One region of the Paenibacillus puldeungensis genome, then DNA from elsewhere that is predicted to be linked to it. Evidence: predicted binding sites of a transcription regulator. Region 1 holds the regulator's gene; the other holds the start of a gene.

The links. Region 1 encodes NrdR, which represses ribonucleotide reductase genes. Its sites were predicted from a motif close to AACACNATATATNGTGTT; they were not measured.
Region 2: ACFQ3W_RS13620 (anaerobic ribonucleoside triphosphate reductase) is a predicted target of NrdR. The motif match lies at 3,421-3,438, and genes of this name have one in related genera.

The regions. Positions count from the first base shown of each region.
Region 1 is NZ_JBHTLM010000006.1:210,733-217,482, reverse strand. It holds gene polA (DNA polymerase I) at 1-1,364, shown strand, start outside; gene mutM (DNA-formamidopyrimidine glycosylase) at 1,445-2,356, shown strand; gene coaE (dephospho-CoA kinase) at 2,353-2,949, shown strand; gene ACFQ3W_RS11015 (lytic transglycosylase domain-containing protein) at 2,946-3,509, shown strand; gene ACFQ3W_RS11010 (small, acid-soluble spore protein, alpha/beta type) at 3,579-3,800, opposite strand; gene nrdR (transcriptional regulator NrdR) at 3,936-4,406, shown strand; gene ACFQ3W_RS11000 (phosphate ABC transporter substrate-binding protein) at 4,600-5,532, shown strand; gene pstC (phosphate ABC transporter permease subunit PstC) at 5,612-6,514, shown strand; gene pstA (phosphate ABC transporter permease PstA) at 6,511-6,750, shown strand, end outside.
Region 2 is NZ_JBHTLM010000009.1:18,848-25,597, forward strand. It holds gene ACFQ3W_RS13610 (ribonucleoside-diphosphate reductase subunit alpha) at 1-477, opposite strand, end outside; gene nrdG (anaerobic ribonucleoside-triphosphate reductase activating protein) at 669-1,187, opposite strand; gene ACFQ3W_RS13620 (anaerobic ribonucleoside triphosphate reductase) at 1,184-3,160, opposite strand; cobalamin riboswitch at 3,353-3,579, opposite strand; gene ACFQ3W_RS13625 (SRPBCC domain-containing protein) at 4,209-4,724, opposite strand; gene ACFQ3W_RS13630 (ArsR/SmtB family transcription factor) at 4,752-5,096, opposite strand; gene ACFQ3W_RS13635 (MTH1187 family thiamine-binding protein) at 5,350-5,649, shown strand; tRNA gene ACFQ3W_RS13640 (tRNA-Thr) at 5,757-5,829, shown strand; gene ACFQ3W_RS13645 (DUF445 domain-containing protein) at 5,929-6,750, opposite strand, start outside.

The DNA of each region.
Region 1 (6,750 bases):
CTAGCGATGAAGAGGTTTACGGAAAAGGTGCTAAATTCAAAGTTCCTAATGTCGATATACTGAGCTTACATCTGGCCCGAAAAGCGGATGCACTGCTGCGCATTATTCCCCTGCAACGAAGTGAGTTAGAGAAATATGAGATGAACCGACTATTTTATGATTTGGAAATGCCTCTATCTCGCATCTTAGCGGACATGGAAAAGCAAGGAGTGGCGGTTAATCAGGATGCACTGAAGGAGCTGGGGGTTGAATTTGAGACCCAGATCAATAAGCTCGTTGCACGGATTTATGAGATAGCCGGTACGGAGTTTAATTTAAATTCTCCGAAACAATTAGGGGAAATCCTATTTGATAAGCTGAGCCTGCCGGTGATCAAGAAAACCAAAACCGGTTACTCAACCGATGCGGAAGTGCTGGAGAAGCTGGCTCCTTATCATGAAATTGTCCAGTTCATTCTGGAATATCGTCAACTGGCCAAGCTGCAATCCACTTATGTGGAAGGGCTACTTAAGGAAATATCCCCGAAGACGGGGAAGGTTCACACTTATTTCCGCCAGACAGTTGCCGCTACCGGCAGATTAAGCAGTCAGTTTCCAAATCTGCAGAACATCCCGATTCGACTTGAAGAGGGCCGGAAAATTCGGAAAGTGTTCGTTCCCTCGGAGGAGGGCTGGTATATTCTTTCTGCGGACTATTCCCAGATCGAGCTGCGCGTGCTGGCACACATATCAGGGGACAAAGGATTGCAGGAAGCTTTTCTTCACGATATGGACATTCACACGAAAACAGCTATGGATGTGTTTGGCGTGGGTCCGGATCAGGTGGATGCGAATATGCGCCGCTCGGCCAAGGCAGTCAACTTCGGTATCGTATACGGGATTAGCGATTACGGCTTATCACAAAACTTGAACATAACACGAAAAGAAGCAGCTAGATTTATCGACCAATATTTTGACGCGTTCCAGGGTGTACGCCGCTATATGGATGAGATCGTCAAGGAAGCAAAGCGGGACGGGTATGTTAAGACATTGCTCGAACGCCGTCGCTATTTGCCGGAGATCAACGCCTCTAATTTTAATCTGCGATCTTTTGCCGAGCGTACAGCCATGAACACGCCAATTCAGGGAACTGCAGCGGATATTATTAAGCTCGCCATGGTGCTTATGGATAAAACGCTATATGAGCATAAGTTGAAAAGCCGCATGCTGCTTCAGGTTCATGACGAATTGGTATTCGAAGTACCGCCAGATGAGCTTGAGTTGATGAAGAAGCTTTTACCTGAAACGATGGAAAAGGCGCTCCAGCTGTCCGTTCCTCTAAAGGCGGAGGTAAGCTGTGGGTTGAACTGGTACGAAGCGAAGTAAAAGAGCCTGGGGATCATGCCTATAAGCATGGTTCCTTTTGGGCTAAGCCGTTTTTTATAAACAACAAATGAGGTGACGAAATGCCGGAATTGCCAGAAGTAGAGACGGTCAGAAGAACGCTTTCGCAATTGATCGTCGGAAAAACGATCCGGGCTGTTAAGGTATCGCTACCGCGAATTATTCAGCGGCCGGACGATATCAAGCGGTTTGAAATGGAGCTGGCAGGGCACCGGATTGTAGAGATAGGTCGAAGAGGAAAATTTTTACGAATTGTAATGGATGGGCTGGTATTGGTTTCCCATTTGCGAATGGAAGGTAGATACGGGTTATATGCTAAGGATGAGCCTGTTGAAAAGCACACTCACGTTATCTTTGAATTTACGGATGGCACGGAGCTAAGGTACAAAGATGTTCGCCAGTTTGGTACGATGCATTTGTTCTATCCGGGTGAGGAATTTAAGGAGAAGCCTTTGGTCAAACTGGGATTGGAGCCACTCGACAACTCTTTCACCAAAGAGGCATTCAGGCAGGTAATGTCCGGTCGGAAAACAAAAATTAAACCTGCGCTCCTTAACCAGGAATATGTCGTTGGACTGGGGAATATTTATGTAGATGAGGCCTTGTTCCGAGCGGGGATTCACCCTGAATACCCGGCGGACAAGCTAACGGATCACGAGCTGGATCGGCTGCATGAAGCAATTGTTGCAACGCTTAACGAGGCGGTTAATGCCGGCGGTTCTTCCATTAAGTCATACGTCAACGGTCAAGGCGAAATGGGGATGTTCCAGCATTCACTGAAAATTTACGGACGAAAGGGCGAAGCGTGTGTCGTCTGCGGTCATCCGGTGGAAAAAACAGTCGTTGGTGGCCGCGGAACCCATTTTTGCCCGGAATGTCAAATGCCTTACGGGACAAGCCAGAAGAACGAAGCACATAAACAGAGCAATGCGAAATCCCGTTCCAAGAAAAACAGTGAGGTGTTAAAGGGATGAATATCGGTTTAACGGGGGGCATTGCCACCGGGAAAAGTACGGTATCCCGAATGCTGACTAGTCGTGGCGCGGCGCTCATTGACGCGGATGTGATTGCAAGGCAAATCATGGAGCCCGGGCACCGGGTTCTGGCTGCTGTAGTCGATCGTTTTGGACAAGCGGTGCTGCTGCCTGACGGAACCTTAAATCGCAAAAAGCTAGGCGAAATTGTGTTTTCTCATCCGGATGAGCGCAAAGCACTGGAGCAGCTCACCCATCCGGCAATTCGTACAGAAATGAAGAAGCGGATGGAGGAGCTGGAGGCTGAAAAACCTCACCGATTAGTGGTAGCTGATATCCCGTTGCTTTACGAATCTGGCTTGGAATCGCTATATGAAGCAATTATGGTCGTATATGTACCCCGGGAGCTGCAGCTTGCTAGGTTGATGAACAGAGACGAATTGAGCAGGGAAGAGGCTGAGGCCAGATTAAAGGCCCAAATGGATATCGAACAGAAAAAGGAGAGGGCGGATATCTTGATTGACAACAGCCGCGGATTGGAAGAAACGGAGCGTCAGATTGAACAATTTTGGCGGGACAAGGGTTTGTCATGAGATGGCTTAGAAAAAAAAGAGTGCTGCTTTTGCTTTTTCTCGGGTTTACGGTTCTCATTTTTTTTAATTCAGCATGGCTTTCGCTATTCTATCCGATTTATTATAAAGAAGAAATTCGGCAGCATGCGCGCAGCAATAACCTCGATCCTTTTATCGTTGCGGCGATCATCAAGGTGGAGACCAACTATAAGCCCGGGGCTCAGTCAAAAAAAGGGGCGCTCGGAATAATGCAAATCATGCCCGATACGGCAAAGTGGGTCATTATGAAAGCCAAGCTTCCTGATACATCGCTAGTTCAGGTGCAAAACGAAATAGGAACCAATCTGCAGATTGGAACATGGTATTTAAAATCACTGGAAAACCAGTTTGACGGCAACGAAATTGCCATGATTGCGGCATATAATGCAGGGCCAACAAATGTGAAAAATTGGCTAAAAAGCGGTGTGTGGGACGGCCGACTCGAAACGTCGAAGGATATCCCTTTTGGCGAGACCCGGCACTATGTACAAAGGGTCAGCCATTACTATAAGCAGTACTCGGAGATATACGACGATTTCTGATGCCTTTTAGATAAAAGAGAGCATTGACTGCATTTTACTGCAAGCCAATGCTCCCCGGTTAGATCGGCGTTATTTAAATTGACCAGCAAGTGATTGCTCGGCCAAGGTTACCAGACGTTTCGTAATGAAACCCCCGATCGAACCGTTTTCGTAGGAAGTCAGGTTACCAGCATATCCGTCTTGCGGGAAAGAAATGCCAAGTTCCTGAGCTATTTCATATTTCATTTGATCCAAAGCTCCGGAAGCATGTCTAACCACCAGGTCGTTCGAAGAATTGTTATTTTGGGCCATGATTGTTCACCTCCTTGTGGTTGGTAACAGTATTATGTACCGCAAGTAGGGACTTCATTACGAAATTTTTAAGTTATTTATTGGTAGTCATGCAAAAATGGATTAAGCTCGATGATTAGAGGGGAGGAACCTAGTTTGAAATGTCCGTATTGCGATTATTTAGGAACGAAAGTGTTGGATTCTAGACCTGCTAACGAAAACCGTTCCATTCGCCGGAGGCGAGAATGTGAGAAATGCAGCCGCCGCTTTACAACCTTTGAAATGGTGGAAGAAATGCCTCTCATCGTTATTAAAAAGGATGGCAGCCGCGAAGAGTTCAGTCGGGAAAAAATGCTGCGGGGCTTGATTCGCGCATGCGAGAAACGCCCTGTTTCCGTCGAACAGCTGGAGTCCATCGTTTCGGAGGTTGAACGCTCCTTACGTCACTCGGCCAATGCTGAGGTTGAAAGCCGCGAAATTGGTGAATTGGTAATGGAGCAGCTTTATCCGGTGGATGAGGTAGCTTACGTTAGATTTGCTTCGGTCTACCGCCAGTTTAAAGATATCAATATGTTTATGAAGGAACTAAAAGGGCTTTTGTCGAAAAATACCGGAGAAGACGATTAAGTATATTTATTCTTTTTAAACACTCTTGCGAGATGTATCGCAGGAGTGTTTATTTTTACGCAATTTTGACTAAATTACAGGCAGACAATATTCGACGAATATTTTTACACAGAATTTACAAAACGAAAACATGGGATTGATAATCGATGCCTATAATCAAGATGTACAAACAATAAGGGGGAAACCTGAGACGATGAAAAAAAGTATGTTATTGATTTTGACTGTGGTTCTTACTCTGACGTTGGCTGCATGTGGTCAAAACAATAAGGCTGAAAGTAATGGTGGAAACGGGACAACTACTGCTGGTAACGGTGAAAAGGCAGCGGGCTCCAAATTATCCGGTTCCATTTTGGCAGTAGGCTCTTCGGCCCTGCAGCCATTAGTTGATCAAGTGTCTAAAAAGTTTATGGATACCAATCCAGGCGTTTCTATACAAGTTCAAGGTGGAGGAAGCGGTACGGGCTTAACACAAGTATCCGGCGGGCAAGCAGACATCGGGAACTCTGATGTGTTTGCAGAAGAAAAGCTCGATGCTGGTCCTGCAGGCGAATTAAAGGACCATCAAGTAGCCGTAGTCGCTATGGCAGCTGTTGTAAATCCTGACATTACCATCGATAACTTAACGAAAGACCAATTGGTCAGCATCTTTACAGGAAAAGTTAAGAACTGGAAAGAAGTAGGCGGACCAGATCAAGCGATTCAAATCATCAACCGTCCTTCGAGCTCCGGTACTCGTGCTACATTTGAGAAATACGCTTTAGGAGCCAAAACGGATGATCTTCCGGGTTCCGTCCAAGAAGAAGCCTCCGGTACAGTAAAGAAGATGGTTAGTGAAACCCCAGGAGCTATTGGTTACCTAGCTCTATCTTACCTCAGTGACGACAAAGTCAAGGCTCTGAAATATGAAGGTGTCGAAGCGACAGAAGATAATGTAGCGAACGGTACTTATCCGGTTTGGGCATACGAACACATGTATACAAAAGGTGACCCGAATGAAGCCGTTAAAGCATTCCTCGACTACATGGTATCCGATGAAGTTCAAAAAGCCGATGTTGAAGAACTGGGCTACATTCCAGTGAGCAAAATGCAAGTTAAACGTGATAAAGATGGAAACATCACAAAATAATTTTAAATTAACATCATAATGGCAAGGTAAGAGGCGGAGCATTCTGCCTCTTTCTGTGCTGTGTAAAGGGAGAGGTTTCATGGCTCAGTCCGGCGGAAGAAAAAAAGTACAGCCACATATTGTAGAGGAATGGACCGGTAAAATATATTCATCCATTTGTATCGTTTTATTAGTGGTAATTATATTTTCCATGGTCTATTTCGTTGCGACCAAAGGGTTATCGACCTTTTTCCGGGACGGAATCGATTTACAACAAATTTTTGGCGGAACCCAGTGGAAGCCGGAGGGGGAACCGCCGCTGTTTGGGGCGCTTCCATTTATTATTGGGTCCTTCAGCACATCCATTCTAGCGGCATTAATTGCTGCTCCATTGGGGGTTTGCGCTGCTTTATTTATGGTTGAGATCATGCCGAAAATCGGTAAAAAGTATTTACAGCCGGTCATTGAGCTGCTGGCTGGTATTCCTTCGGTTGTATACGGCTTTGTCGGCTTAAGTGTCATCGTTCCATTGTATCGGGATATCTTTCCTGGACAAGGACTCGGTATTTTAGCAGGGGCGACTGTCTTATCTATCATGATTTTGCCGACTATTACATCCATCGCTACAGATGCTTTATCCGCATTGCCGCCAGGATTAAAAGAAGGATCTTATGCATTAGGGGCTACGAGATGGCAAACCTTATCCCGTACCGTAATACCAACCGTTATGCCTGGATTGCTAACAGGGGTAGTCCTTGGGATGGCACGCGCCTTCGGTGAAGCGCTGGCTGTTCAAATGGTTATTGGGAACGCACCACATATCCCGAACTCTCTATTTGAATCAACATCGACATTAACAAGCATCATTACGCTTAGCATGGGCAATACAGTAATGGGCTCTACACAAAATAACGTTCTGTGGACGCTTGCCCTTATTCTAATGCTGATGACGTTCGTCTTCGTGTTTATTGTTCGGTGGCTTGAAAGGAGAGCAAAACGATGAGTGCAAAAACAAAAGATAAAATAGCGACAGCCGTCATCGTAACCATGGCGGGACTTATTGTTCTAATTATGGCAAGCCTGCTCGGCTTCATACTGGTGCGTGGGCTTGGACACGTCAGCTTTCATTTTCTGACATCACCACCAGAGACGATCCGAGAAGGCGGCGGGATTGGGCCACAGTTGTTTAATTCCTTATTCCTATTGGTACTTACATTGATCATTACGATTCCGCTTGGT
Region 2 (6,750 bases), on a different contig from region 1:
CGCGAGGGTCAGGAGACCGATATAGTCAAACAGCAAATCGCTGGAAGGATCGATCGTCTCCCCAAGCTCTTCGATTTGTTCCTTCGTGTAGGCCTCCATCAGTTCTTCGCGATAGACACCGATTTTGCACAGCTCGGCTACGAGGTGGTAAAACGAACCGTAAGGCTGCTCAGGATAGGCTTTATAACGGCGGTTGACCGCCGCTTTTTTGTACAGGGAGGTCAGCAGGGAACGGGCGGCAGCAAACTTCCAGTTCGGCTCCTCCTTGGTTACAAGCTCCAAAGCGGACATTGTAAATGCGTTACTGATTTCTTCGCCAGTCACCTCGTCCCGGCGCAGCTTGGCGTTAACCCCGCGCAGCAGGCGTTCCTTGTCCAGTGTATGTAATCCTTCCAAAATGCGATCGGCATATACGCCTAAACGCTCCGCATCAAAAGCAAGCTGGCGGTTGTTCGGTTTCGTCACAAGTGTTGGCATAAAATGAATCCTCGCTTTCCCGACATAAAGTAAGAAATAAAGAAAAACCTTAGTTTTTCTATTAATCTTTTAATTCTCAAATTGCAGATATACGGTGAAAAAAAGAGCGCAAAACCACTGCGCCTCATAAGAGCAATCAAGTGACCGTGACAAACATCACAGATTATCTATTATACTCGAAACTCTAAAACCTAGAAAGAGTAGAGCGGCTGCCATAGGGCGATTTCTTCGCCTGCCAGACTGCGCTGGATGTCGATTAGCCGCTGATTGCTGCTGCCCCGGTAGAGCAGGGAAGGGTCGCGCAGATCCTCTACGAAACGGCCGTCGACCAGCACCTCACAGCGCCGCAGCAGCTCATATTCGGTCGATTCCGGATTCTGGGTCAATTCCTCGTAAGTATAGCCGCTGTAAATCCAAATCGAGATCGGACCCGTCTCGGCGACAATCCGGTCGATCATCCCGGCGACCTCCTCGGCGGAGAAAAAGGGGTCTCCGCCGAGAATCGATATGCCGCTGAGCAGCGGATTGTTTTTAATGTCATGAATGATTTTCTGTTCCTGCTCTAGTGTGAACGGCTCCCCATAATCAAAGTTCCATGTGGCCGGACTGAAACAGCCTTTGCAGTAATGGCGGCATCCGCTGATGAAAATGGCGGCCCTGAGGCCTTCGCCTTCATTGATGGATTCCGGGTAATATCCGCAAATATTCATACGCCGTGCTTAACCCGGTCGCGTACTTCGGCCTGCTTCGCGGCGTTAAACCGTGTTTGGTAATCACCGGTCAAATAGCCGGTAACGCGGCGCAGGCGGCGGATATATATATCCTTTTCGCTTTTTCCGCAGGAAGGGCAGGTGGCCCCGATAATGCCTTCAAAGCCGCAGGCGGAGCAGCGATCGATCGGATGATTGATGCTGAAATAGCTCACATTCTGCTGAAGGGCGTATTGTACGATTTTCAGGAACGCAGCCGGATTGCTCCGAGCGTTGCCATTCAGCTCGATGTAAGAAATCGCTCCTGCGTTACAGAGCCCGTGAAATTTGGACTCCAGCTCGATTTTACGGGCAGCGCTGATATCGTAATACACCGGAATGTGGAAAGAGTTTGTATAATATTCGCGGTCCACAATACCTGGTACAAGGCCGTAAGTTGCCCGGTCACGTTTGGTGAACTTGCCGGACAAGCCTTCCGCTGGCGTAGCGAACAGCGTGATATTCAAATCATGGATGTCGCTTTGGCGGTCGCAGTAATCGCGCATGTAGGAGATAAGCTCGTAAGCTTTTTCGTATACAGCCTCATCTTCACCGTGATGCTTGCCGTACATCGCCTTCATGCACTCGGCCAGCCCGATGAAGCCAATGGACAGGCTGCCGTGTTTGAGCAAATCGCCGACAGTCTCGTCTGGTGCCAAATGCTCGCCGCCTTCCCATACACCTTCACGCATCATGAAGTCCGAAGCCTTCGCTTTTTGGGAAGCTTGAATTTTAAAGCGATGCAGAAGTCCCTCAAGCGCAATATCCATATAATGCGTCAGCTCCCGGTAGAAGCCGCGCTCGTCCGCTTCTTTCCGCCGCCCAAGGGCAATGCCGTGCTCCAAGCCTAGCTTGACGAGGTTTAATGTATTAAATGAAAGATTGCCTTTACCGGACAAATGGTTACGCCCGAAGCGGTCGGCCAATACGCGAGTCCGGCAACCCATCGTTGCAAACTCGGTATCCGGGTTGGTTGGGTCGTAGTACACCAGGTTTAGCGGTGCATCCAGGTTCGCGAAGTTAGGGTACATGCGCTTGGCTGAGCACTCGGCTGCTTTCAAAAAGAGAGTGTAATTGGGCTCACCCGGGTTTTGGTTAATGCCTTGTTTGCACTTGAAAATCTGAATCGGGAAAATCGGTGTTTCTCCGCTACCGAGCCCGCGCATCGTCGCGGTAAGCAGGGAGCTAATTACCATTTGGCCTTCAGGTGACGTACAGGTTCCGTAGTTGATGCTTGTAAACGGAATTTGTCCGCCGGCCCGGCTCGACATCGTATTCAGATTATGTACAAGGCTTTCGGCCGCTTGCAGCGTTTCGCTTTCAGTTTCCTTATACGCATATTTGAAAGTTTTCGGGAAACGGTCCCGTAGGTCGGTGCGGCTCATCGTAATATCGCCGTAATCAGCCTCCGTATCGCCTTCATCGAAATATTCCAGACCTTTACGGAAATATTTGCTGAACGATTTGGCTACATAAGGAGCAAGGTCGAAATCGAGTTTATTTGCGGAAACGCCGCCGTATTGGGAATTTTGCTGGGATTGAAAAATAATCGCCACGAGCGCCATTGCCGTCATGATGGAGGATGGTGGGCGCACGCTGCCGTTCCCGGTGTTGAAGCCTTGACGAAGCAGCTTCTCGAACGGGATAAATATACAGTTGGTTGCCCCGATTGCATAATGGTCAAGGTCGTGCACATACACGATGTTATCCTCGATCGCCTGCTCGACGTGCTGTGGCATCATGAAATGATGGGCATACCATTTGGCATATTCGCTGCCGAATTTGCTCATTTTTCCGGAGAAGCTTTCGCCGTTCAGATTCGCGTTCTCACGCAAAACCTCCAAATTGCGGCTTTCAATAATTTCTTCGCCCAAATGAACAACTTCATCCAGCATATGATCCCGAGCTGTATACGTTTGATTAAGCAATGCCATAACAAAGTTCCCCTCTCAACATACTGAGCTTTGACTACATACGACGACATACAAAGAGCATTTCCAACCCGATGAGGCAAGGTTAAAAATGCCCGGATGCGCTTCAATAAATAACGGTTCCACGTGGTCATACAGACCGCGGAATAGGTACAAGCAGCAAGCGGACACCATCCCTGTTTCCTCGCAAGGTTATCCGGTGTCTATAAACGGGCAGGTCTCCTGGCTTACGGAATTTTCGCTGGCGCCTTCCCGTAGGTCTAGGCACAACATACAGTGGCTTCATGTCAGCGAATCGTCTGGATTTAGAAATCCTGAGCGCTTCCGATTACAGTGGCGGGACCGCAGCGGAGTTGCACCGCACTTCCCTTTTAAGCTCCGGCGGCAGTTCCCGCCGGATCACCCGTTTACACTATATTTTGTTAAGATGTTCTAAGATTAACTCAATATATTGTGTTTGTAAACGGGGTATTTATCGGAATGAAGGTTTGAAATGGTGACCGAAACGGACGAGCGCAAGGGTGGTGCGGCATGCGGGGAAAGGGAGGAATTTGTGAACTTTTTTTGGGCATCTGTCTTAAAAAAATAGAGCAGCATTCAATAAATAGATAATCTCAACGGTAACGTAAGAGGTGGGACAAATGTTGTAGATTGTACAACAATCTAATCGGATTCTAGGCTTTTAGGCCGGATTGTTGTAGAAAGTACAACAATATTGTAGCAGTAGGCCCAATTAACCCAAAATTGCTGCACGAAATACATCAATCTGCGGTGCGCAAGCCGTTTCGCGTCTAAATTGTTGTATGAAATACAACAATCGGAGCGGGGTTATGGGCGTGCGGTAAAATGGGAGATGAGTGTAGAAGTCAAAGCCATCTCAAAGGACGCCGTCAGATGTTTAGCTTCGGTAACGAGGATAGTTTTGCATAAATAAGCATACTCAGAACCATTAGGAGAGAAAACCCTGTCTTTTCAGTCAAATAAGATCGTCTACATACGCCAAAATAAACAGCCGCCGGCTCTAAAGCCTGACGGCCGTCATCAAACTTTCTTACTTGACTTCGTTCAGATGCTCTTCGAGACGTTTCCAAGTTTCCGTGATGCCCTGCAGCATGCCCATATCCATGACGGTCTTGAGCGCCTCTGCGGATACATATTCAGCACGGCTGACCAACTTTGTCCTGCCACCTAGATCGATGAATTCTATCGTGATCTCGGTCGACGGCATAGACTCGTTCGTGTTGCCTTCGGCATCCGAAAAGTAATCGATTTGGCTGATCAATTCCGGCTCAACAATTTCCTTGTAAACACTTTTGCCCCAAGACTCCATGCCGTAAAAATCACCCTGGTTCTGATCAACGCACTTCATACAGTAGTGCCAAACGCCGCCCGGCCGGAAATCGACGCTGCAAACCGGAAGCTCCCAGCCTTTCGGTCCCCACCAATGCTTGAGATGCTCAGGCTCTTTAAACATTTTGAACACGAGGTCACGCGGTGCATCGAAAACGCGTTCCAGCATCAGTACCCGATCGTTCTCTACCCTCGAAACCATAGCGTTGTTTGACATCATAATTCCTCCATCTATTTAATTGATTTAAGTCTTCTCCTTGTTTTGCAGCTCACGCAAGTAGGCGTCCAGATTGTCGAATCTCTCTTCCGTTATGCCCCGGAAGGATTTCACCCATGAATCCAGCGCTTGGAAGGGCTCTGGCCGGAGCATGTAGATCCGGCGGTTGGCTTCCGCCTTCATTTCCAAAATTCCGTTGTTGGTAAGCACCTTCAAATGCTTTGAGGCTTGGGGCTGGCGGAGTCCTGCCCGATCGGCGATTTCTCCCACGGTTAAGGGGCCGCTGCGCAAGAGTTCGACGATATGCATACGATTAGTTTCAGCCAATGCGCTCAGCGTTGCTGTGTCCATACTCGGAACACTGTCTGACATGCTGTTGTTCACCTCATTAAGTGTTGGTCTTTAGGAACAATGCCATCCCCTTTCAACCTATTGTTAACTTTGTGATGGTTAAAATATACACTTTAGAGAATATTCCCGTCAAGGAATATTTCGTTTGAAGTAAGCTGAATAGGTGTTACTGCAAATATAAGAGAAGATGTGATACATCAGATTTGTAAAATACGCCTGCTAAAGTGGTAAAATAAATGGAGAGTGATTAACTTTGGACAAGGGGGACCACGGTATGGCTATTGCAGAAGTGACGATTATTCCGATCGGTACGGGGAGTACAAGTCTGAGTTCCTATGTAGCCGATTTGCAGCGGGTGCTGGGTAAGCAGGAGGGGATCACGTATACGCTGACCTCGATGAGCACAATTATTGAAGGTAACCTAGACAATGTATTTGCAGCTATTCGGGCGATTCACGAAGCACCTTTCCAAGCCGGGGCTGGTCGTGTATCAACGTCGATTAAAATCGATGACCGCCGGGATAAAGCAAGCTCATCCGAACAGAAGCTGCGTTCCGTACGCGAAAAATTATAGTTCTTGTGGGCAGGTAGGGAGAAAACACCCGACTTCCAGGAATTAGTTCTTGCATTATTTTTCAGAAGCGGTATAATAGTCTTTGTTTCACGCTAAAAAAGTTTTTCGCTGGTGTAGCTCAGCTGGTAGAGCAACGCATTCGTAATGCGTAGGTCGGGGGTTCGAATCCCTTCACCAGCATCCTAAACAATCTAAGCAGAACGCGGTCTTCGAGGTTTTCGGGGGCCGCGTTTTTTGTCTGCCGAAGCAAAACTTCTACCATTTTTCTACCCTTTGGCGCTATCTCGAAATCATAAGGGAAACTAAAGTGAGCATAAAACCCAGTATAAAACCGCAAAGGGCTCCATTGACGCGAATCCATTGCAAGTCTTTTCCAAGCTTTTCCTCAAGCATTATCACTAAAGACTCATCGTCCATTTGGTCCAGGTTATCCTTTACCAATTGACCTATAAGATGATGATTCGAAGCCGCCAGATTGATCAAATACTGCGTAAGACGGTCCTCCATGGACGCGAGAACCTCCGGCTTGCGACTCTTGATGAACCGGATTAAGGAACCGTATAGCGTAAAGATTTTGCGCCCCCCGGCTATGCGTTCTTCCTCCAGTCTCTCAAGCGCCGCCGCCCGTAAGTTTTCAATGCTTGAAGCCAGAAAATTCGTTCCATACTCTTCTTGTATTTGATTTATAGTCCAATTCCGGATAGTCTGCAGCTTATCTTCATCTTCAATGAGCCGAAGCAATGTGCTGCGCAGCTCCTGAATGAGCTTTTCGCGCAGAGGATTAGCCTCGTCCATAAGTTCTTTTGCCGCCGAAAGAGACAAATCCTGCAGAATTACACCTAGTTTATCTTCAGTCAAAAAGCCTGTTACAGCCTGAAGGAAAAATCCTTTGATTCCTTTGCTTTTCATTTCCGATAATTTCCGGTACGCCATGCTGCCGAGGAGTGCCCCTGTATTCTCCTGCTCCAGCCACTTGATTAGTCCCGTGGCCGCGAGGTCGATAACCTTGTAATCGTATCCGGAACGTACGGCTTGCAGATAGACATTTTTCGTTGCGGAGCTAATATCAACTTTACTAAGCCAGACGGATAATCCGTTTTG